DNA from 2 places in the Curvivirga sp. genome. Region 2 is predicted to be linked to the other one. Evidence: predicted binding sites of a transcription regulator. Region 2 holds the regulator's gene; the other holds the start of a gene.
What was found. The regulator PhoB, encoded in region 2, activates phosphate uptake and scavenging genes when phosphate is short. The targets are predictions, from matches to a motif close to TNTCATAAAACTGTCA.

Region 1 (11,310 bases), 290 kb from region 2:
ACTAAGGAAATACCGGACAGCAGGGATGGTGTCAGAAGAGGAATTAGAGCAATGAGCTTAAAGAACCACTTAAATGGCATACATGTGCGCGTTAATGCGTATGCGTACATGAAAGAGACGGTTAACACCACAACCGATGCAATGATCGCGATATATAAACTGTTGAAGATAGAATTAAACAATGCAGGCGTTGCAAAGAATTCAATATAATTGGCAAGACCAACGAAAGCGCCATCATCATTCTCAAAGGATTTTGAAAGCATAGTGAAGAGTGGCAAGATAATGCCAACAACTAACAAGATGCCAATCACGATCATTGCAATGCGCATGATCCAGTCATCCCGGCTTACCTTTGGTTTTACAATTTGAGCTGTATTTTCTGTCATATCTGTCATGGCTTAACCCTCAACCGGAAACAGACGAAGATGATTTTTAGGTAAACGAACTTCAATCTCATTACCAACAGCCAATTCAATACGACGGGACAAGTTGATGGAGAAATCAGCTTCGATTGTATTGTCACCTAATGGTCCGCCTGTAAGTTCAGCACGGAAGAAAGAGCCCAAGAATTCTAGATGTTTGATGGTCACATGCATGCCATTGTCATCATGCTTGCCATCTTCAATCGCTACAATGTCCTCTGGACGGATTGCCACTTGAACTTTATCGCTAACCTTGAAATCTGTATCTTCCTTAAGGACAAGTTTGCAACCGCCCACATTCACTGTGTGATCGTCTATCATTTCGCCTTGCATGAAATTCATGGTACCGATGAAATCTGCGACGAAAGCAGTTGTCGGGTGACGATAAATTTCCATTGGTGTACCGATTTGCTCAATCACCCCATGGTTCATAACAACGATCCGATCCGCCATGGTTAATGCTTCTTCTTGGTCATGGGTTACCATAATTGTTGTTACGCCTAATTTTTGTTGAAGCGATTTGATCTCATGACGCAAGTGAGTACGTACGCGTGCATCCAAAGCAGAGAGTGGCTCATCAAGCAATAGCAAGCCGGGATTTGTTGCGATCGCACGGGCAAGGGCGACACGTTGTTGCTGACCGCCGGAAAGTTGTGCAGGATATTTGTTGCCTTGATCTGGAAGGCCAATCGTATCCAGAAGTTCATCCACACGCTTTTCGATTTCAGGCTTAGGCATTTTGCGGTTTTCAAGACCATAAGCAATATTTTTGCGTATCGTCATATTTGGGAAAAGCGCATAGGACTGGAACACGATACCAAAGTCACGCTCTGAAGGTGGTAGTGCGGAGATATCCTGACCAGCTTGATTGATGCTGCCTGTCGTTTGAATGTCTAAACCGGCTACTGCACGTAATAATGTTGTTTTACCGCAACCAGATGGGCCGAGGAAGCAGACAAATTCGCCTTCATTCACACTCATAGAAACATCATTGAGCGCGACGAATTCGCCAAATTTCTTCACTACGTTATCAATTTTTAAGTAAGTCTTTTCCGACATTTATTTTTCTCCCCAGCTTCCAGTTGTCCGCTGATCCATACGCCAAAATTATACATGGCATGATGATATTATTATAACTAATGGTTTCTATGATTAATACTAATAGAACCTATGTAACGAATGACCCGAGGTATCTGTGAAGATACCTCGGGCCTTTTTCCAACTCACGTTAGATTATTCGCATTCGCTGAATATGCAAAAGATTATTTTGCTTCAGACTTGGAATCGTAACGTTTTTGCCACTCTGCCAAGATATCCTTGCGATTAACCGCAGCCCATTCAAAATCGTTGTCGATCATTGCATCGCCAAGATTTGCTGGGAAGTGCTCAACAGGTTTCGCAACGCCAGGATAAGCAACTACCGCATAACCTTTGTTATACATTTCGTTTGCTTGTTTGGTCACTGTGAAGTCTACAAGCTTTTGAGCTGCTTCTAGTTTCTTTGTGCCTTTCACGATAGCTGTCGCTTCCATGTCCCAGCCAACGCCTTCAGATGGAACAACGATATCAATCGGTGCGCCTTTAGCTTTGGACTTAGCACCACGGAATGCGAAGCTGATACCAATTGGTGCTTCACCAGATGCTGCTTGTTTACAAGGCTTGGAGCCAGAGTGAGTATACCATGCGATGTTTTCATGTAAGCCATCCATGAATTCCCAACCGCCTTCTTCACCGAAGATTTGCAACCAAGAAGATACGTCTAGGAAACCTGTACCAGAAGAGTTCGGGTTAGGCATAACTACATGGCCTTTATATTCAGGCTTTGTTAGGTCTTTCCAGCTTGTTGGTGTTGCAAAGCCGTGTTTAGCTTGTTCAACTGTATTCACACATACAGCCGCAACCCATGCATCCATACCTGTCCAAGATGGAGGTGTATCGCCGTCAACGAATGCTTTTTCCAATTTGTCGACACCAACTGGTGCATAAGCTTCCAACATGCCTTCGGATTTCAAAAGCATCAAAGATGTTGCTGCAAGACCCCAAACAACGTCAGCTTTTGGGTTTTCTTTTTCAGCAAGCAATTTCGCAGTTACGATACCTGTGGAATCGCGAACCCATTTGATTTTAATATCTGGGTTTTCTGCTTCAAAAGCTTTTTTGTACTTTTTCAAGTCTTCAGCTTCTACAGCTGTGTATACTGTCAATGTTTCCGCAGCCATTGCAGAAGTAGCCATTGTTGTCGCAACGGCGCCGAATACAGCAGCTTTCAAGATAGAAGAAAATTTCATTTTATATTCCCTGTCTGTTAAGGATAACCGAGGTTATCCGGACTGATAAAAAAGACCGACCTTTTTCGGTCTCTGGTCTAGTCAGATAGCGTTACTTTGAAGTGACAAAAATATGACAATTTTTTTACATGTTCTTTCCGCATAAAACTGCGGAATGTAGGAAGAATGTGAAAAATTTATGACTTTAATATGTCAAAAAATTTAAATTGTCCGATCTCCATCTGTTCTGTAACTTATTGTATTTATTTAATTTTTTTACAATATTGTCCGGAAGTCAATATCAATTACAAATAAAGTGTAACCTGAAAAAACCACAAAAGTCTACATAAAAACCAAAAATTTTAACACAAATGTCACAAATGCAATTGTAGAATGTGGTAAATTGTGGTTTTATGTGTGTAGATTATTAGGGGACTAATTATGAAGCGTCGGCTTTCAGATATTCTCAAGGAATTACGATTAACCGGACATGCGACAATTTCTGATCTTGCGAATAGATTAGAAGTTTCAGAAGAGACAATTAGACGTGATCTAAAATTATTGTCGAAAGAAGGTTTGATCGAAAAGCACCATGGTAGTGCAACCCTTAGAAATTATAGCAGTGAGCCGGAGTTTCACCATCGTATTGAAGAAAACCGAGAGATTAAAAAACAGGTCGCTAAATTAGCTGCATCAAGCATCAGTGATGGTGATGTGGTGTTTTTAGATATTGGGACAACTACTGCTTTCGTAGCAGAGGCACTTATGAACCATAGAGACCTAACGATTGTGACTAATTCTGTGGTTATTGCCAATACGACTTTTGCGGAACGAGGGTTCAAAACCTATCTAACCGGTGGTGAAATTCGATCTCATGATGGCGGCATGTTTGGCCCTGAAGCTTATGATGCGATTAAACGTTACTGCATTAACAAAGCAATTCTGTCTACGGCGGGTATTCACCATGCATATGGTTTTTTGACCCATCATCTTTGTGAGGCAGAATTGTATAGTGAAGTAGCTAAAATGGCAGAGATGACAATTATTTGTGCGGACTCGGAAAAATACAATCGCCGAGCACCGATTAAATTATTGGATTTTGATGATGTGGATATTTTATATTCGGATCGTGTACCTGCCAAAGCGCTTCGTAAGGAATTAGAAAAACATAATGTGACTATGCGGTTATTAGATCGCATGGCAAAAAACGATGTGATTGAGGACGCTGCCGCCGATTAGCTAGGTAGCCCCGGTCAGGAAGGTATATATGTCTGCGACGTCTGTATTGATTCAACTGCTTGGCACTATTGCTCTATTACTTTGGGGCATGCGGATGGTTAGAACTGGGGTTCAAAGAGGTTTTGGAAGTAAGTTACGTTCTTTTCTAGGAGAATGGTTATCCAATCGCTTTGCCGCTTTTGGCGCTGGTCTAGGTGTGACAGCTATCTTACAAAGTAGTACGGCGACATGTTTGATGGTGGCTGATTTTGCCAGCCGTAATATTGTTATACTTCCTGTTGCGTTGGCGATTATGTTAGGCGCGGATGTTGGAACTGCACTTGTTGCACAAATTCTAAGTTTGAATTTTTCTTGGCTTTCTCCTGTGTTGATTTTTGTGGGATTTGTTGTTTTCACAATCACAACCAGTCAGAAGAAAAGTAATATCGGAAGAATTGCTATTGGGCTTGGGATTATTCTTCTTTCTTTAAAATCCATTGTCGGGGTTTCTGAACCCTTAAGAAATTCTGAAACATTGGTTCTGGTGATTAATGCGTTGGCAGGTGAACCACTTGTGGCCGTTTTGTTGGTTGCTTTATTAACATGGGCTGCACATTCCAGTTTGGCGATTGTTTTACTAGTTTGTTCTATGGCCTCTACAGGTGCAATTCCCGTTGAACTTGGAATGGTATTAATTCTTGGGGCAAATTTAGGGGGCGCATTACCGCCAATTTTTGCGACTCTTTATACATCACCGGCAGGTCGTCGTGTTGCTATTGGTAATGGGATTTTTAAATTGTTAGGCTGTATTTTGATTTTCCCATTCCTGTCCATCGTAGAGCGGGAGTTAACGCCATATAGTATGGGAGTGGCTGGTTTGCTAATTAATTTACATCTCGTATTCAATGTGGGATTGGCCTTTATCTTCATGCCTTTTACGTCTTTGATGGATCGCTTGTTAAAGAAAGTGATCGTGGATCAAGATATGGGCGATTCGCCAGAAGTTGTTCGTTATCTGGATATGAGCATTCCAATTGACGCCACATTGGGGTTGAGTAATGCGTCTCGTGAAGTGTTACGCATGGGGGATGAATTGGACCACATGCTTAAGCAATCTTTCAATATGCTTCATGAGGGCGATAGCGAGACAATTAAGGAAATCTCAAAGGGTGACGATGTTGTTGATGAACTATATGAAGCTGTGAAAGTTTATCTAACTGAAATTCGTAAAGAGGAATTGGATGAACAAGAAAGTCAGCGTTGCGGTGAAGTGATGGCCTTTTGCGCAAATTTGGAACATATCGGTGATATCATTGATAAGAATTTGTTAGCAACTGCGATGAAATTGATGGAGAAAAATTTATCATTCTCTGAAGCGGGGCTTAATGAATTGGAACAAATTCATCAGCGAGTGCATGATAATCTTCGTTTGGCTATGGGCGTTTTTATGTCCCAAGATATCAGCATGGCGCGTCGTTTGATTCTGGAGAAAGAAACTTTCCGTCAGATGGAACATGAAGCTGCTAATAGTCATATGGAACGTTTCCAGGCGGGACGTCCTGAAACGTTGGAGACATCCAGTTTGCATCTTGATGTTATCCGGGATTTGAAACGAATCAATTCCCACCTGACTTCTGTTGCTTATCCAATTTTGGACCAAGCAGGTGAGTTGCGTAAGACGCGTTTGCGTAAAAAGTTTATGAAGATGGCGTAAGCCTAATCAGCCTTGTTTCTTAGGCCATGTGTCGGTGAGGCGATAGCCTTCCGGCCATGGGTCATCAGGGTCCAGCATATGTTGGTGTGTGCCTGTAATCCAACCACGCCCGGAAATTTTGGGAATGATGGCCGTTTTTCCATTTAATTCTGTTGTATTGGCGATTTGTCCGATAAAGGTTGAATCAATTACAGATTTCATGATCAGGCGTTCACCTTGCTTCATTTTGCCTTGTGCATGAAGAACTGCCATACGAGCGGAGACACCTGTTCCTGTTGGTGACCGATCTAATTTACCCGGATCGATGACAACCGTGTTTCTCATTGTCCAATCGTTCGATGTAGTGTCTTTGCTTAAAGGGCCCGTAATCTGGCAGAAGGAAATATGTTTCCAATCCGGATTGGTTGGATGGGTGAAGCCGAGCTGCTCATTGGCTGCATGGGTGATTTTTGCACCAATTGTTGCAAGATCCTTCGCTTCATCTTCTGTAATAGAAAATCCCAAATCTGAGGCATTGATCATAACAAAACTATCACCGCCATAGGCCGTATGGACATTGAAGCTGCCTAAGCCTTCTACTTCTATTTGCTGATCAAGTTGGTCCACAAAGGAAGGCACATTCTGAACAGTAATGACCTTAGCTTTTCCATTTTCGCATTGGGCTTCAACTTCTACCAAACCACCTGGCGCTTCAAGCGTGATTTTGGTGATAGGTTCTGTCATCGGCAAGATGCCGCTATCCAGTAAAACTGTGGAAACGCAAATGGAGTTTGACCCGGACATAGGAGGTGTATGTTCCGGCTCCATGATTATAAAACCCATATCTGCTTTCGGATTTTTGGGCGGTACCAATAGATTGATATGGCGAAAAACACCTCCACGAGGTTCATTTAATACGAAGTTACGTAATGTATTATCTTGTTCAATCCATTTGCGCATATCCCATAATGTGTCACCGGGCGGTGGAGCAACGCCGCCAACAATAACATCACCAACTTCCCCTTCTGCATGACAGCTGACGATATGAATTGTTTTACTGCTGCGCATTTATGGTACTCCCTATACCTTTCACTTTCTTCTGATATATCTGTAAATTGAGTGACAGGGAAGAGGCAAATTTGTATATAGCGTATATTGCTGGGAATTAGGTTTTTTATGAAATTATCTACCAATCAAATGTCCAAAGAATATTGGGAAGAGTTAAATCCTCTATTGTCTATTGGAAGGAACTATTCTGAAAAACTTGATGCGTTTCTTTCAGACGAAATGCTAGATTCGGTTTCAGAGAGTCTAAACAGGGATGGCTATTTCACACTACCTTCCGTCATATCTGACGAATTGGTGTGTGATCTTCGTCATGCAATGATGAATTTAAAACAAGTAAATATTCCACCTGCATATATATATGTCTATGATCAGGCTTGGTTCCTTTTTGCGTCTGTTAGCAAATTATTGTCACGCTTTTTAGGGGAAGAGCATGTATTGCTTCCTAATTTCTGGGCATGGCATTTAGAAACTGCCAAAGGGGCTGCCGGCTGGCCGCCGCACCAAGACTGCCAAGCTGAAACCAGTTTTCAGATTGAACATGATAGTTACGTATTTATGAGTTTGTCCTTATGGATTCCTTTAAATGATACGGATGAAGATAATGGCTGTATGATGGTTTTGCCTCGGCCTGTTGCGGATAGATATGAGCCGCCAATTACAGATGTGGATCAGGTAGGTTTAGAAGATGGCAAGGCGTTGCCTGCAAAAGCGGGAAGCGTTATGGGATGGGCGCAAGATATCTATCACTGGAGCAGCTGTGCGACAGGTCTATCGGATACGCCACGTATTAGTTTGTCTCTAGAATTTCAAAACCCTGTATTTGACCCACTTGCGACACCTTGGTTAAATGCAAGGGTTCCAGTTTCTTTTGAAGAACGGCTTGAAATTATTGCTCTTCAATTTAAAAAATATTCGCATATGACAAGCTAAACTCTTTGTAAGAATTTAACTTCACTCAAAATACCGATTCATTGTACTTTTCTATGGCAAGATTAACTTCAAGGAAATTGGTATGGCTGAAACTTGTATTTGGAATGATGAAAGAGCTTTATTTGGCGCAGTTGAGCTGAATGAAATTGCAGAGGCATTTTTTCCAGATATGGGATTAGAGGATGCTCTTTACCCTAGTTTAAAACAGTATCTTGAAGAAAAGAAAACTATTCTAGAACTTCTTGAGCTAATTTATGTTTTTTTTAAGCAAATACCTGATGATGTTTTTCAGGCTTTACCGTGTACAAGAGCTGAATATATAGAAAAAATCAAACAAGTATCGGAAGAAATTAATTTTAAACGAGGCATATACACGAAAGAGAATAAGCCTAATCCAGATGGTGTTTATTGGCCGCGTGAAAATTCATTTCTAGAAGAAACAATAGAGCCTTTTGCTAAGAAGTATCCCATCATGGATATGAATACTTTACTTGGTGCTGCTGGTAGTTGTTTTGCCTCTGAGTTTTCTTTTGCAATGCAAAGTAATAAATTCAACTATCTTATCAAAGAGCCGCTTCACACTGGAGAGCATGGCATATTTAATTCTTCCACGCGCAATAACCCAAATATGCCTGATTCCTCGGCACAATGGGGGACATTGTTTAATACGCCCAGCTTTACGCATTTAGCGGAAAGGGCTTTTGGTGATCGAAGTTTCCCTAAAATCTTAGTTTCAGAGACGAACAAAAATGGTTTAACCCAATATAATGATCCTTACCGTGAGGGGGTCTTTTTTCAATCTCAAGAAATTTTTGAAGATGATTATGAACTTCATTTGAAGGCGGTGAGAGAAGTATTTGAAGAATGTGAGGTTTTTGTCTTTACGCCGGGGCTTAGCGAATGTTGGGAATATATGCCACATGGTTCTGTGATGTCGCGAAATCCACGTAATGAGACGTTACGTTCCTTATCTCGTCCAAGAGTATTAACATACGAAGATAATGTACATTATATGCAGCGTTTTATTGATATAGTTAGGCACCATAACCCGAAGATTAAATTTATTATTTCAGTTTCTCCTATTCCATTTTTGGCAACGACTAGAGGTCACGAGATGCATGTGATGGAAGCTAATGTATTGTCAAAAGCCGCAATTCGTTTGGCGGTTGATCATGTCTGTAGGAATAATCAGGACGTATTTTATTTTCCAAGTTATGAATTGGTTACGACTGTTTTACCTAAGCCATGGGAAGAAGATATGCGTCATGTGACGAAAGAAACGGTTGGTAAGGTGGTCGGATTGTTTGAGAAAATGTTTGTGAGACATTAAAAAAGGGAAGCAAATGCTTCCCTTTTTTACTAGCTATAGGCAAACCTTAATCAGCAAAGGCTTTCTCAATTACGAATTGAGATGGTGCTGCATTAGAACCTTCATGGAAACCATGGTCCAAAGACATTTGTTTGCAAGATTTCAGCATATCTGTGGATCCACAAATCATAATGCGGTCAATTTCAGGATCAAATTTTGGTACGCCTAAATCTTCAAATAACTTACCGGATTCAACCAATTCTGTAATACGGCCTTTTACCGGATAATCTTCGCGGGTTGCGGATGTATAATGCACAAGCTTTTCTTGTGCCATTTCACCAATCAACGGATCATCCATAACATCTTTAACCAGTTGTTTGCCATATTCCAGTTCTGCAACTTCGCGACACGTATGGGTTAGGATCACTTGATCAAATTTTTCATATACTTCCGGATCACGGATCAAGCTTGCAAATGGCGCAATACCTGTCCCTGTCGATAGCATATATAAACGTTTGCCAGGAAGAAGCGCATCAACAACCAGTGTACCTGTTGGTTTTTTACCAAGAAGGATTTTATCGCCCGGTTTAATATGTTGTAGGCGGGATGTTAATGGGCCGTCTTCAACTTTGATGGAATAAAAATCCAATTTCTCATCCCAACTTGGGCTTGCCACTGAATAAGCACGCAATAATGGTTTTCCATTAACCATCAAGCCGATCATGATAAATTCACCGGAACGGAAACGGAAAGAGCCCGGGCGGGTGATGGAGAATGAGAATAAACGATCTGTCCAATGTTTTACGTCTAGTACAGTTTCAGCTGTGACAGATTTTGGCAGCGTTGTGTTTTCATCAATTGCGTCAAAAGGCATGGCTACGTCCTATGTCCTATCTAATCCAAACAAAAAATAACCATATGTCCGACTTTGAACCAAGCCGATACAAATGATTTTTATCCCTAATCCCGAAAACAATTATGCAGTCTATATACGTTTCTTTATAAGAAATCGCATTGATTTAAATCTAATATTTGAAGAGGGGAAGCTCTTCAAAGCCGCATTATTTTTCGCATTCTTCTACTCTCTTTTCTGGAAAATTCAAGAAGAAAGCAGTGGGATAGTAAAAACTCTCATATAATACAAATAAAAAATGTAAATATATTATATAACATATTATATAGGTGAATTAGAATTGAGATGCAAGGAAACTCTTGCATAAAAGATATGTATATTTAAAAAGACTGCTATTCCAATTGGTCATCAATCACGATGATCTCTTGATGCTTCTATAATTTAAAACGGAGACGATCTGATGCAAGATTATAAACGTGAATTTATTGAATTGGCTATGGCACGTGAGGTTTTGCAATTTGGGGAATTTACCCTGAAATCTGGTCGTAAAAGTCCGTTTTTCTTTAACTTTGGCAAATTCCATACAGGCAAAGATATGTCTTTGATCGGGAAAGCTTATGCAGCCGTGATCAAGGAAAAAGGTATCGAGTTTGATGTGATGTTTGGCACCGCTTACAAAGGCATCCCGATTGCGGCAGTCACAGCAGCGGCACTTTATGACCAATATGGCGAAGACAATAATTACTGTTATAACCGTAAAGAAGCTAAAACCCATGGTGAGGGCGGTAATATCGTTGGTGCAAAGCTTGAAGGTAAAACCTTGTTGGTGGACGATGTGATGACAGCGGGGACAGCCATTAAAGAAGCTGCGGGTATGGTAAAGGATGCAGGTGCAGAGCTTGGCTGTATTTTGATCGCGCTGGACCGCCAGGAAAAAGGCGCAGGTGACCTGTCAGCTGTTCAAGAGATTGAAAAAACTTTCGACATTCCAGTTCATTCCATTATCACACTTTCTGATGTTCTTACCTATCTGGAAGGTCGTGCTGATATGGCAGAGGATCTCAAAAATCTTTATGCCTATAAAGAGCAATATGGAATATAGTGAAGTGAGCAATATCACTATTGAAATGTATAACCCTGATTGGCGTGATGCGTTTGAAAGAGAATGCGACTCGTTAAAGGGGGGCATCTCTGACTCTTCTCTTGTTCTACATCATATTGGAAGTACTGCAGTGTCAGGTATCTATGCGAAACCCATCATAGATATTTTGGGGGTGGTCGAGGATTTCGATAAACTAGATAGCCAAAAGGCGCAATTCGAGAGAATTGGCTATGAAGTTATGGGAGCTTTTGGAATTGAAGCGCGTAGATATTACAGAAAAATAACAGCTGATGGTGTTCGTACCCATCATCTACATATATTTTTACAGGGTAGTGAGCATATAGATAGACATCTAGCTTTCAGAGATTATTTAAGATTACATCCGGCTGTTGCGAAAGAGTATTCTGATTTGAAACTTAAGTTACTGGATAAAAAAGATCTATCTTGG
Region 2 (11,310 bases):
TGCAGGAACAAGTAAACATGAATGCGCAACACCCACACGCCAAAGCCTGGGTAGCAGCAGAATAATGAAGAGAATTGATGCGCCTAACTCAATTTACAGACTATGCCTATCGCTCCCTAATCTATCTGGCGATGCGACCAGATGAATTATGTACAGTCCAAGAAATTGCGGATTGTTATAACTTGTCCAAAAACCATTTAATGAAAGTTATTCAAAAACTTGGTCAAACAGGCTTTGTTGAGACTATTAGAGGTAAAGGTGGTGGATTACGTCTGGCACGCCCTGCATCCGAAATTAATATTGGTTCGGTCGCCCGTGCTATGGAAGGCCCATTATGTGTTGTTGAATGCATGGGAAAAAATTCGGCCTGTAAAATTGAAAGCGGCTGCATCTTGAAATCAGCCTTGACCCGTGCAGCAAATGCCTTTTTCGCCATTCTAGATGAATATAACTTAGAAGATATTACCAAACGTAAAGGCGAACTCGGCCGCCTGTTATTTAGTGATGTGGCTTAAGGAAATAAGAATGACGACAACAAAAATGAACCACACAGAAATCAACGACCAAACCATTAAGATTCTAGTAGATCATTTCTATAGCAAAATTTTAGAGGATGAGTTAGTTGGGCCTCTTTTCAAACGCCATATAGGTGACACGCTGGACCAATGGGGCGATCACTTATTGACCATGTATCGTTTTTGGGCATCTGTAATGAATGGCACCGGACAATATAAAGGTAGTCCACATATGGTTCACAGCCGTTTCGCGCATGAAGCAGAAACAGAATTCTTCCAACGCTGGTTAAACTTATGGTTTGAAAGCTGCGATGAAACCTTTGTTCCGGATGAAGCTGATAAGTTTAAGAAGAAGGCTGAAATGATCGCAAAAAGCCTTCACTACACTATGTTTGATGATAAAATGCCGGAAGACTATATTCCACAACCAAAATCAGCTGCTTAATAAGTTACTGCGCCACCGAAGCTTCTTGTATCGTTTCCGCGGACTGAAGTGGGGTAAGTTGTGTTGCTTTTTCAGCATCATACAACTTGTCCAATTCAGCCTTTGCAATGTTAAACGATTTAAGCTGTTTTTTGTTCAACTTTTTACCAGTCGGTAACTTAACAGAAAGAGGGTTTACCGCACGCCCGTTTTTATGCACTTCAAAATGCAGATGGTTACCAGTTGATCGACCTGTTGTACCAACATAGCCAATTACTTGACGTTGTCGCACACGCTTACCGTTACTGATACCTTTAGCAATATTATGCATATGCGCATAAGCCGTCTTATAAGTTCCATTATGTCGAATACGTACATATTTACCGAAACTGCCGTTCCAGCCGGCGACTTCTATCACACCGTCACCTGCCGCATAAATTGGTGTTCCACGAGGTGCCGCAAAGTCGGTCCCCTTATGTAATTTCGTATATCCTAAAACAGGATGCTTCCGATTGCCAAAACCAGACGAAATCCGTGCGCCATCTATCGGTGTTCTTAACAATGCCTTACGAACGGATTGCCCTTTTGACGTATAATAATCGGCAAACTCATCTTTTGGCTTGAAACGATAATACTTATGGTGATCCCCGCTTAACGTCATCTCAGCCACAAGAATTTTACCTGTTTCGATTTCACGACCAGCTTCGTCTTGTAACGATTCATACATCAAAGCAAAACTATCGCCTTTTTGAATTTCACGTTGAAAATCCACATCAAAGCTAAAGATATTAATCAAGTCAGCCAAAACACGCGAAGGGATGCCTGCTTCCGTTGCAGCAACATATAAACTGCTTTCGATAACACCATTGGTGACTTTCAAATTCGTGCTCAATGGTACTTCTTCCACAATGGTTTCAAAGCTACCATCTGCTTGTCTTGTGGAAATAACTTTGCGTTTTTGATCTGGCTCTAATGTAAATTCTTCAAGGATCGGCCCTTCGTCTCCCTCAATCAAACGAATCGATGTTTTTTGACCTGGGCGTAATTTCCGAACAGAAAAGACCTTGTTAAAACTTCTTGTCGCAAGATGCGTATCTCGCTGGCTGGCGCCCGCTGCAACCATAATATTTGCCAAGGTATCACCTGATTTTATTTCACCAAGAATAACCGTATCCACGGCTTCAAGTGGGCCCTCCTCAATCACTTCCACCACTGGAGCAGGTTGCACAATCTCAACTTCTGGAATTGCGACTTCTTCAACTTTCTCTTCCCAGATATCCGTCCAGACACCAAGCCCTGCCAGAATAAACATACCAAAAGCGCTTCCTAATGCAGCAGCCCCAATTAGGCGTGCTTTATTTACATTCGCTGTGGCAAGCGGGTTTTTATGAGATTTTCCAGCAAAGGGTTTAAAACGCTTGATTCCCTTTACCCCCTTCTGCTTTTCATGAACATGCGTCGCTTCACCCAACTCAGGGAAGCTCTCCTGCATTTCTTCGTCAAGATCTTGAAAAGGATCATTCAACTGGATGGAGCTACCGCCTTGCCCAAGACGTTTTTTCCAAAAATTAACAATCTTACTTTTCATTATCTTTTATTCTTTATCTAGAAGTTCAAATGCCAGAAATATGACAACAATATAGATTAATCAGGTTATAGACTGGCTCGCAAGGGGCGTCCATCCCTCATTTTCATCAGGAAAATCGGGTTACTTTTATACAATATATTATGGCGAGAATAAGACGAATCCTTATCCCTGGTTTCATATTAAGGATTTTTTTCACTTTTATGACGGTGTTTCACGAAACTGTAACATTTATTCAATAAAAGAGTCGCAGATAAACGATAAATCTTCCTGCACATGATCTTCGAAAGGGGATTTTCGGAACTCATGTGCAAGTTTGAAACCGGTTCAATGCATCCTACAATTTTAACGCGGCGAGCCACTCCAAAATTCAGGATAATGATTATGAAATCTTTGATGAAATCTGTTGCAGCTGCTGCTCTTGGCTTTGTTGCTGTATCTGGCGTTGCTGAAGCACGCGACCAAATCCACATTGTTGGTTCTTCTACAGTATTCCCATTTGCAACAGCAGTTGCAGAGAACTTCGGTAAATCTACAGACTTCAAAACACCAGTTGTTGAATCCACAGGTTCCGGCGGTGGTTTGAAATTGTTCTGCTCTGGTATCGGTGTTCAACATCCAGACATCACAAACGCTTCTCGTCGTATTAAATCTTCCGAAGTTAAAAAATGCGCAGAAAACGGCATTACAGACATCGTAGAAGTTAAAGTTGGTTACGATGGTATCGTTATCGGTAACGCAAAGTCTGCACCACAATTATCTTTGACAAAGAAACAAATTTTCTTGGCTTTGGCGAAAGAAATTCCAGATGGTAATGGCGGTTACATTGCTAACCCTTACATGAAATGGTCTGACATTGATGCGTCTTTGCCAAACACAAAAATCGAAGTATTGGGTCCTCCTCCAACCTCCGGTACACGTGATGCATTCGTTGAGCTAGCAATGGAAGGTGGCGCGAAGAAAATTGACGTTCTTAAAGCTCTTCGTAAGTCCGACAAAAAAGCATTCAAAGCAGTTGCACATGCAATCCGTGAAGATGGTGCATTTGTAGAAGCAGGTGAAAACGACAACTTGATCGTTCAAAAACTAGAAGCTAACCCGAATGCATTCGGTATCTTCGGCTTCTCCTTCTTGGATCAAAACTCTGACAAAATCCAAGGTTCTAAAGTTGGTGGTAACGAGCCAACATTTGAGAATATCGCAGATGGTAAATACGGTGTATCCCGTTCCCTATACTTCTATGTGAAAAAAGCACATGTAGGCGTGATCCCAGGTGTTCAAGAATATTTGACAGAATTCACATCTGACGATGCTTGGGGTGATGAAGGTTACCTAACAGACCGCGGTTTGATCCCAATGCCAACTGAAGAGCGCGAAGCTTACAAAGCGGCAGCAATGGGCCTAACAAACTTATCCATGTAATCAGTTACATGATTGGTTGAGAATTGTTGGCGGGCCCTACAGATACTGTAGAGCCCGCCCTTTCTTTCCCACCAATTTATTATTTTATCATTTTTGATATTTCGGCGGTTTTAAATGACAAGTACAATTTTAGCAGTTTTGTTGGTGGTGATCTTTATTTTCGCCTTCAGCAGCGGCAAAAAACGTGTCAGAAAACTGGCAGGTGAGACTAAAATTCATTCTTTGCCAGGTTATTATGGTGTATATGCCGTAATGTATGCAGCAATCCCTGCTTTTCTTTTATGGGCTGGCTGGACACTTTTTGAACCTACTATCATCAAAAACATTGTCTTGGATCCAATCATTACAGCTTCTCCTAATTTAGAAGCTAATCAAATTGGTCTTATTTATAACGACATTCAAAACTTGGTTGCTGGTCGTGGTGATATCACCAAAGCAGCGCCTGAAATCGTAACAGCCGTTGATGCTTATAGAAGCCTCAAAGGTAACAGTCAGCTTGCAGCACTTGTTCTTGTTCTTGCTATGGCGGTTATCGCCTTGAAAGTTGCCCATGGCAAAATCAATCCCGATTTCCGTGCACGTCAAGCCGTTGAACGTATTGTGATGGTCTTGTTAATCACAAGTTCCTGCATTGCGATCTTAACCACCGTCGGCATTGTTTTATCTTTGATTGTTGAAGCAAGCCGCTTCTTCGCAAAAGTACCATTTTATGAATTCCTCTTTGGTCTGGAATGGAGTCCGCAAACAGCTTTACGCGCCGATCAAGTAGGATCCAGCGGTAGCTTTGGTGCAATTCCCGTATTTGCCGGCACATTGCTCATCAGTTTCATTGCTATGGTTGTTGCCGCCCCGATTGGGTTGTTTTCAGCAATTTATATGTCCGAATATGCCTCTTCCAAAGTGCGCGCCGTAGTAAAACCACTTTTGGAAATCCTCGCAGGTATCCCAACGGTTGTTTATGGCTTCTTCGCCGCCTTGACTGTTGCGCCATTCTTACGAGATACAGGTGCAAATCTAGGCATCGGTATTTCAAGTGAAAGTGCATTGGCAGCGGGTTTGGTGATGGGAATTATGATTATTCCTTTCGTATCCTCCCTTTCCGATGATGTGATTTCTGCGGTTCCAAATTCATTGCGTGAAGGCTCATATGGATTAGGGGCTACACGTTCTGAAACGATTAAAAGTGTAATCCTTCCTGCTGCATTACCGGGTATTGTGGGCTCACTTCTGTTAGCTGCCAGTCGCGCTATTGGTGAAACCATGATCGTGGTTATGGCCGCAGGCCTTGCTGCAAATCTAACGGCTAACCCATTTGCAGCTGTGACAACAGTAACCGTACAAATTGTGACCTTGTTGGTTGGTGACCAAGAATTCGACAGCCCTAAAACCCTAGCCGCTTTTGCGCTTGGTTTGATGCTGTTCTTTATCACCCTTCTTTTAAACATCGTGGCGCTGCGCGTCGTACGCAAATATCGTGAGCAATATGACTGATACAACACCAAATGCTGTTCCTCCCAAGTCTGTGACCACGGCAAGTTCCGAACGTGTCGCAGCAACTTTGGCAAAACGTCATGCAGCCGAAAAACGATTTCGCATGTATGGCATTGGTGCCATTGGTTTAGCCTTAACCTTTTTGGTGATCTTATTTGGTAGCATCATCACACAGGGGTATTCCGCCTTTTGGCAAACAGAAATCCGTTTGGATGTTCATATTGACGAAGGTGAATTTGCCTCTCGTGAATATGCAGACATCCGTAAAGCAAGCTTTAATAAGATGCTTCGCAATTCTTTGCGTGAAGTTTTCCCAGATGTGAAAAGCCGCAAAGATAAAAAAGAGCTTTATAAAGTCATCTCTTCTGGCGCTAAATACGAATTGCAAAGCATGGTCGTTGAAAATCCAGATTTGATTGGGACCACCGTATCATTTTGGATGGCCGCATCCGATGATGTCGACATGCTCAATAAAGGCTACATTGATCGCAATTTGCCAGAATCTGATCGTCGTCTATCTGACTTCAGCATCGGATTGGTAGATACATTAATTGAAAAAGGCGATTTGAAATCGGCATTCAATACACGTTTCTTCAGTAACGCAGATAGCCGCGAACCTGAACAAGCTGGTATCTGGGGTGCTGCAATCGGATCTTTCTGGACCTTGATGGTTACCTTGCTTCTTTCCTTCCCAATCGGTGTCGCCGCGGCCATCTATCTGGAAGAATTCGCACCAAAGAATAAATGGACTGATCTGATTGAGGTCAACATTAACAACCTTGCTGCGGTACCATCCATCGTCTTTGGTTTGTTAGGCCTTGCCCTCTTTTTGAACTGGTTCAATTTACCACGCTCTGCGCCAATCGTTGGTGGCATGGTTCTAACTCTTATGACTTTGCCAACCATTATCATTGCCTCCCGTGCTGCATTAAAGGCAGTTCCACCATCTATTCGTGAAGCTGCCCTAGGTATGGGGGCGAGCCGCCTGCAAGTGGTGACTCATCATGTATTACCGCTGGCAATGCCAGGTATGCTAACAGGTACCATCATTGGTATGGCCCAAGCCTTAGGTGAAACAGCCCCGTTATTGATGATCGGGATGGTGGCCTTTATCGCAGATATTCCAGGCGGCCCAACCGATCCTGCAACCGCGTTACCAGTACAGATTTATCTTTGGGCAGATAGTCCCGAACGTGCCTTTGTAGAACGCACAAGTGCCGCGATCATGGTGTTGCTTGGTTTCTTAATTTTTATGAACCTTGCAGCCGTTTTACTTCGCAAGAAATTTGAACGTCGCTGGTAATTCAAAACCAGTGTATAATTGAGCCAGTTTTTTAGAAAGTGACATCGAAAATGTCAGGAATTAATATGAAAAATCTAGAGCAATCCGAAGTAGTTAATTACCCAGCTGATCGTGCGATCAAAATGCAGGGGAAAGACGTGAAGGTATTCTATGGCGAGAAACAAGCGTTATTTGACGTAAATATCGACATCTATGACCGTGAAGTGACCGCACTGATCGGACCATCCGGTTGTGGTAAATCCACCTTCTTGCGCTGCTTAAACCGTATGAATGATACGGTCGACATCTGTCGCATCGAAGGTAAAATCACTGTGGATGGCGAAGATATCTATGAAAAGTCAGTCGACCCGGTTCATCTTCGTGCCCGCGTTGGTATGGTGTTCCAAAAGCCAAATCCATTCCCGAAATCCATTTTCGACAATGTCGCGTACGGTCCAAAAATCCATGGTTTAGTGGACAATAAAACCGATCTTGAAGAAATTGTTGAAACATCTTTGCGTAAAGCATCCATCTGGGATGAAGTAAAAGATCGCCTTGATGCTCCGGGAACTGGCCTTTCCGGTGGTCAGCAACAACGTCTATGTATTGCACGTGCCATTGCCGTTCGCCCGGAAGTAATCTTGATGGATGAGCCATGTTCCGCGCTTGATCCGATTGCAACCGCCAAGATAGAAGAACTTATTCATGAATTGCGTGAAAACTTCACCATCGCCATCGTAACCCACTCTATGCAACAAGCCGCACGTGTTTCACAGCGTACAGCCTTCTTCCATTTGGGTCATCTGGTTGAGATGGGTGAAACAGATCAAATCTTTACCAACCCTGAAGACGAACGTACCCAAGGGTATATTACAGGCCGCTTTGGTTAAGCTGCATTTTAACATAGGATTAAAGTAAATGAATACGACAGTCGGTTCAGACCATATCGTTACAGCTTATGACCAGGATTTGGATGAGTTGTATCGCCTCGTAAGCCAGATGTCTGGTTTGGTGGAAACTCAATTTGCAAATTCCTTAAAAGCGGTAGATGCCCGTGATGAGGAATTGGCCTTAAAAGTAAAACAACGCGACAAAGAGATTGATCAACTGGAAGCAGATGTTGATGCAGCCGCAATCCGATTGATTGCCCTTCGCCAACCAATGGCAGATGATTTGCGTTTCATTATTTCTGCTATGAAAGCAGCTTCTGATATCGAACGCATCGGTGATTATGCAAAAAACATTGGTAAACGCACCCTAGTAATGAGCCAGTTCCCTGCTATGCCAGTGATGAAAAGTGTCGTACGTATGGGGCAATCTGTGCAAACACAGCTTCGCGATATTTTCGATGCTTTCCTTGCCGGGGATGAAGAAAAAGCGGTGCAAGTATGGGAAAAAGATGAAGATATCGATGCCCATTACACAAGCCTGTTCCGTGAAATCTTAACCTATATGATGGAAGATCCACGTAATATTACGGCTGCCTCTCATCTGATGTTTGTAGCTAAAAACATCGAGCGTGTTGGTGATTTGGCAACGAATATTGCAGAATCAATTTACTTCACAAAAACAGGTGAATCATTGGCAGATCGCCCTAAAGCGGATGCTTCTAAATATGAATCACTAGATTAAAAGAGATATCTCTTTTTCATTTAAGACGACTTAGACTAAAGACGGATAAAGACTATGAGCCAAGGCAAAATTCTAATCATCGAAGACGAAGCCGCAGTGGTAACTTTGTTAAAATATAATTTGGAAAAATCCGGTTATGAAGTAACAGCTGCGATGGATGGTGAGGAAGGCCTCATTATGGTGGAAGAAGAACAGCCGGACCTGCTATTGGTTGACTGGATGCTTCCACATGTATCAGGGGTGGAAATTTGCCGCCGCTTGCGTCGTAATCCGGACCATAAGAATTTACCGATCATCATGTTAACGGCGCGTGGCGAAGAATCAGACACTGTACGGGGCCTTGAGTCCGGTGCAGATGACTATATGGTAAAGCCCTTCTCCCCAAGTGAATTACAAGCACGTATTCAAGCTGTCCTTCGTCGGGCGCGCCCATCTCTTGCCGCAGATAACTTAAGCGTAGGTGGCTTATTGATGGATTTGGTTTCCTTACGTGTTTATCGCGATGATACCGAAATCAAATTAGGCCCAACCGAATTTAAATTGCTGCGTCACTTCATGGAAAATCCAGGTCGTGTTTATTCCCGTGAACAGTTACTGGATATGGTTTGGGGGCGTGATGTCTATGTGGAAACACGTACAGTTGATGTTCATATCCGTCGTCTTCGTAAAAACCTGAATGACGGTGGGTTGCCGGACCTGATCCGCACGGTACGTTCTGCAGGTTATTCTTTGGATGATAGCAAAGTTTAAGACCAAGCTTACAGTTGAAATCAAAAACAGGAGGTAAATTTTCATTTACCTCCTGTTTTTATCTGGAAAACTCGCCAAAGCGTGATTATCCTGCTTTGTCATAAGGATAACTCACAAAGGTTTTAGATTTGTCTTCACCATATTTGACAATTGTTACGAAAAAACTTGGCGCGCTTAGTGATGATATGCGCCTCTATTTCGACCGGGTGATCAATAATGTGGAAACCTTGAAAGCGTTTCAACATCGCGAGAACCTTGCCTATATTATCCTGTCACAAGCCATCGATGCGGCCCCAAAGGAATTAACCAAGACGGTGCCGGAACAGGCCTATACCACACATCTAGCACGTTATCTTCACGAACATGAAGATCATCATGCCCGCTTGATGCATTCAAGCCAGTTTCTGGTTAATCCAACGGGCGTAGGTCAAGAAATCGCCGCTGGTTTTATTGCTATTATCGCTGAAGATATGTTGCAACAATATGCCATGGGCACGTTAGAAATAGATGAACCAGAAACCTATGCTTTCCGCTGGCCTTTCTATTCCGAAACCGACTTTCCTTATGAAGATAAATCCGCGGAGGAAACCGCAGAAGAAGCTGCCATTTTGGACCGTCTTGAGGCTACGCTTGCCAAAATCCAAGAGGAAAAAGACAAAAAATAGCTTTGAAAACTGATAGATCTTAAAGCTTATCTGCAAATTTGCAAGATTTATCTATCTAGATATCAATTGAAACTTATTGTAGTCTTAAAAAACAGATAGATAACATTGATAAACCAATGAAATATGTAACGATTTATAAGTTCTGGCTTCTAAAAATACTATTCGTAACGTTTGCTATATTCCAAACCAATATTAGTGCAGCATCAGATACGAATTCATTAGTTTTAGAGATCAGCTACGATGGTGAGTTTTCTCCATTCACCTATCAAAATCGTGATGGCATAGCTTCCGGTATTCTAATCCATACATTAAAAAAAGCTCTAGAAAACAAAGAAATCAAATTCAATCTAACGGCCCATCCGTGGAAACGAACAGTCGCCTTAACGGATAAAGCAATGGTGGATGCCTCTCTCCCATGGCGTTATGCGGAAGAACGTGCAAAAAAATATATTTTGGTTGGCCCTATTACCCCCAAAGGTAGCCCTACGGTCATTTGGGGCCGAAAAAATGATACTAAGATCAAATCATGGAAGTCCATATGTGATCTATCACCATATAAAATTGGGGCTATTTCAGGTTATCGCTACCCCGCAATTATTGAGGACGCAAAATGCATTGAAAATATGCAATATTCAACGATCACCAATGAAATGTTACTACAAAAGCTACTCAACAAAAGAGTCGATTTAATCATTGGCGATAGAAATGTCCTCAAGGAAGCCACAAAACAACAAAATGTAGAAAACATGTTTGAGGAGGTATCCCCACCACTTGAATATGTGCAGCGTTATCTTGCTGTTCCAAGGTCTAAGCCACAGGTCGCCAAAATCCTTCAAGACGCGCTTGACGATTTTCATAATAGAAGTGGCGAATAACGCATCTATCTTTATCTCATCTTAAAAGAAAAAACGGCCCTGTTCCGAAGAGACAGGGCCAGTATGTTCTGAGAGAACAACTTTAATCGAGTAAAAAGGGGTCTTCTTACTCAGCTGCTCCTACAGTTGGGGTAACTGTTTCAACAGGCTGTTCCAGCTTGTCTAGAATTTCATGTGGCACCACATGACGGAACATGCCACGTACACGATCCCATTCAGACAGTAATGTATCCGCCCATTTGGAATGCGTTTCACGATAATGATCTTCAAGCATGGATTTACATTGATCCGCCCAATAGTCATTCTCTAGGCTATAAAGGCCGATAGTTTCAGGATTGATACGCTCTTCAAAGCTGCCATCACGATCCAACACAAACGCCATACCGCCTGTCATGCCTGCACCAAAGTTGTCACCAACATTGCCAAGGATCATCACACGACCACCTGTCATATATTCACAACCATTGGACCCACAGCCTTCAATCACCGCTGTCGCACCAGAATTACGTACCGCAAAACGTTCACCCGCTTGACCCGCCGCATAAAGCGTACCTGCCGTCGCACCATACATACATGTGTTACCAATGATGGTGTTTTTATGGCTTTCTAACGGACTTGTTGCGATTGGACGTACCACGATGCTGCCACCTGATAGACCTTTACCTACAT

Region 1: ACOQOA_RS13120 (putative 2-aminoethylphosphonate ABC transporter substrate-binding protein) is a predicted target of PhoB. The motif match lies at 2,824-2,839, and genes of this name have one in related genera.

Annotation. Positions count from the first base shown of each region.
Region 1 covers NZ_CBDCOT010000009.1:1,627,915-1,639,224, forward strand. The annotation lists gene ACOQOA_RS13110 (putative 2-aminoethylphosphonate ABC transporter permease subunit) at 1-395, opposite strand, end outside; gene ACOQOA_RS13115 (putative 2-aminoethylphosphonate ABC transporter ATP-binding protein) at 399-1,481, opposite strand; gene ACOQOA_RS13120 (putative 2-aminoethylphosphonate ABC transporter substrate-binding protein) at 1,685-2,710, opposite strand; gene ACOQOA_RS13125 (DeoR/GlpR family DNA-binding transcription regulator) at 3,131-3,928, shown strand; gene ACOQOA_RS13130 (Na/Pi cotransporter family protein) at 3,957-5,621, shown strand; gene ACOQOA_RS13135 (trans-3-hydroxy-L-proline dehydratase) at 5,628-6,668, opposite strand; gene ACOQOA_RS13140 (phytanoyl-CoA dioxygenase family protein) at 6,777-7,598, shown strand; gene ACOQOA_RS13145 (GSCFA domain-containing protein) at 7,681-8,928, shown strand; gene ACOQOA_RS13150 (ferredoxin--NADP reductase) at 8,975-9,781, opposite strand; gene pyrE (orotate phosphoribosyltransferase) at 10,221-10,862, shown strand; gene ACOQOA_RS13160 (GrpB family protein) at 10,852-11,310, shown strand, end outside.
Region 2 covers NZ_CBDCOT010000009.1:1,341,025-1,352,334, reverse strand. The annotation lists gene ACOQOA_RS11850 (hypothetical protein) at 1-65, shown strand, start outside; gene ACOQOA_RS11845 (RrF2 family transcriptional regulator) at 78-515, shown strand; gene ACOQOA_RS11840 (group III truncated hemoglobin) at 526-960, shown strand; gene ACOQOA_RS11835 (peptidoglycan DD-metalloendopeptidase family protein) at 965-2,527, opposite strand; gene ACOQOA_RS11830 (PstS family phosphate ABC transporter substrate-binding protein) at 2,909-3,946, shown strand; gene pstC (phosphate ABC transporter permease subunit PstC) at 4,061-5,437, shown strand; gene pstA (phosphate ABC transporter permease PstA) at 5,430-6,740, shown strand; gene pstB (phosphate ABC transporter ATP-binding protein PstB) at 6,806-7,609, shown strand; gene phoU (phosphate signaling complex protein PhoU) at 7,638-8,351, shown strand; gene phoB (phosphate regulon transcriptional regulator PhoB) at 8,406-9,101, shown strand; gene ACOQOA_RS11800 (hypothetical protein) at 9,230-9,766, shown strand; gene ACOQOA_RS11795 (substrate-binding periplasmic protein) at 9,883-10,641, shown strand; gene gltB (glutamate synthase large subunit) at 10,748-11,310, opposite strand, start outside.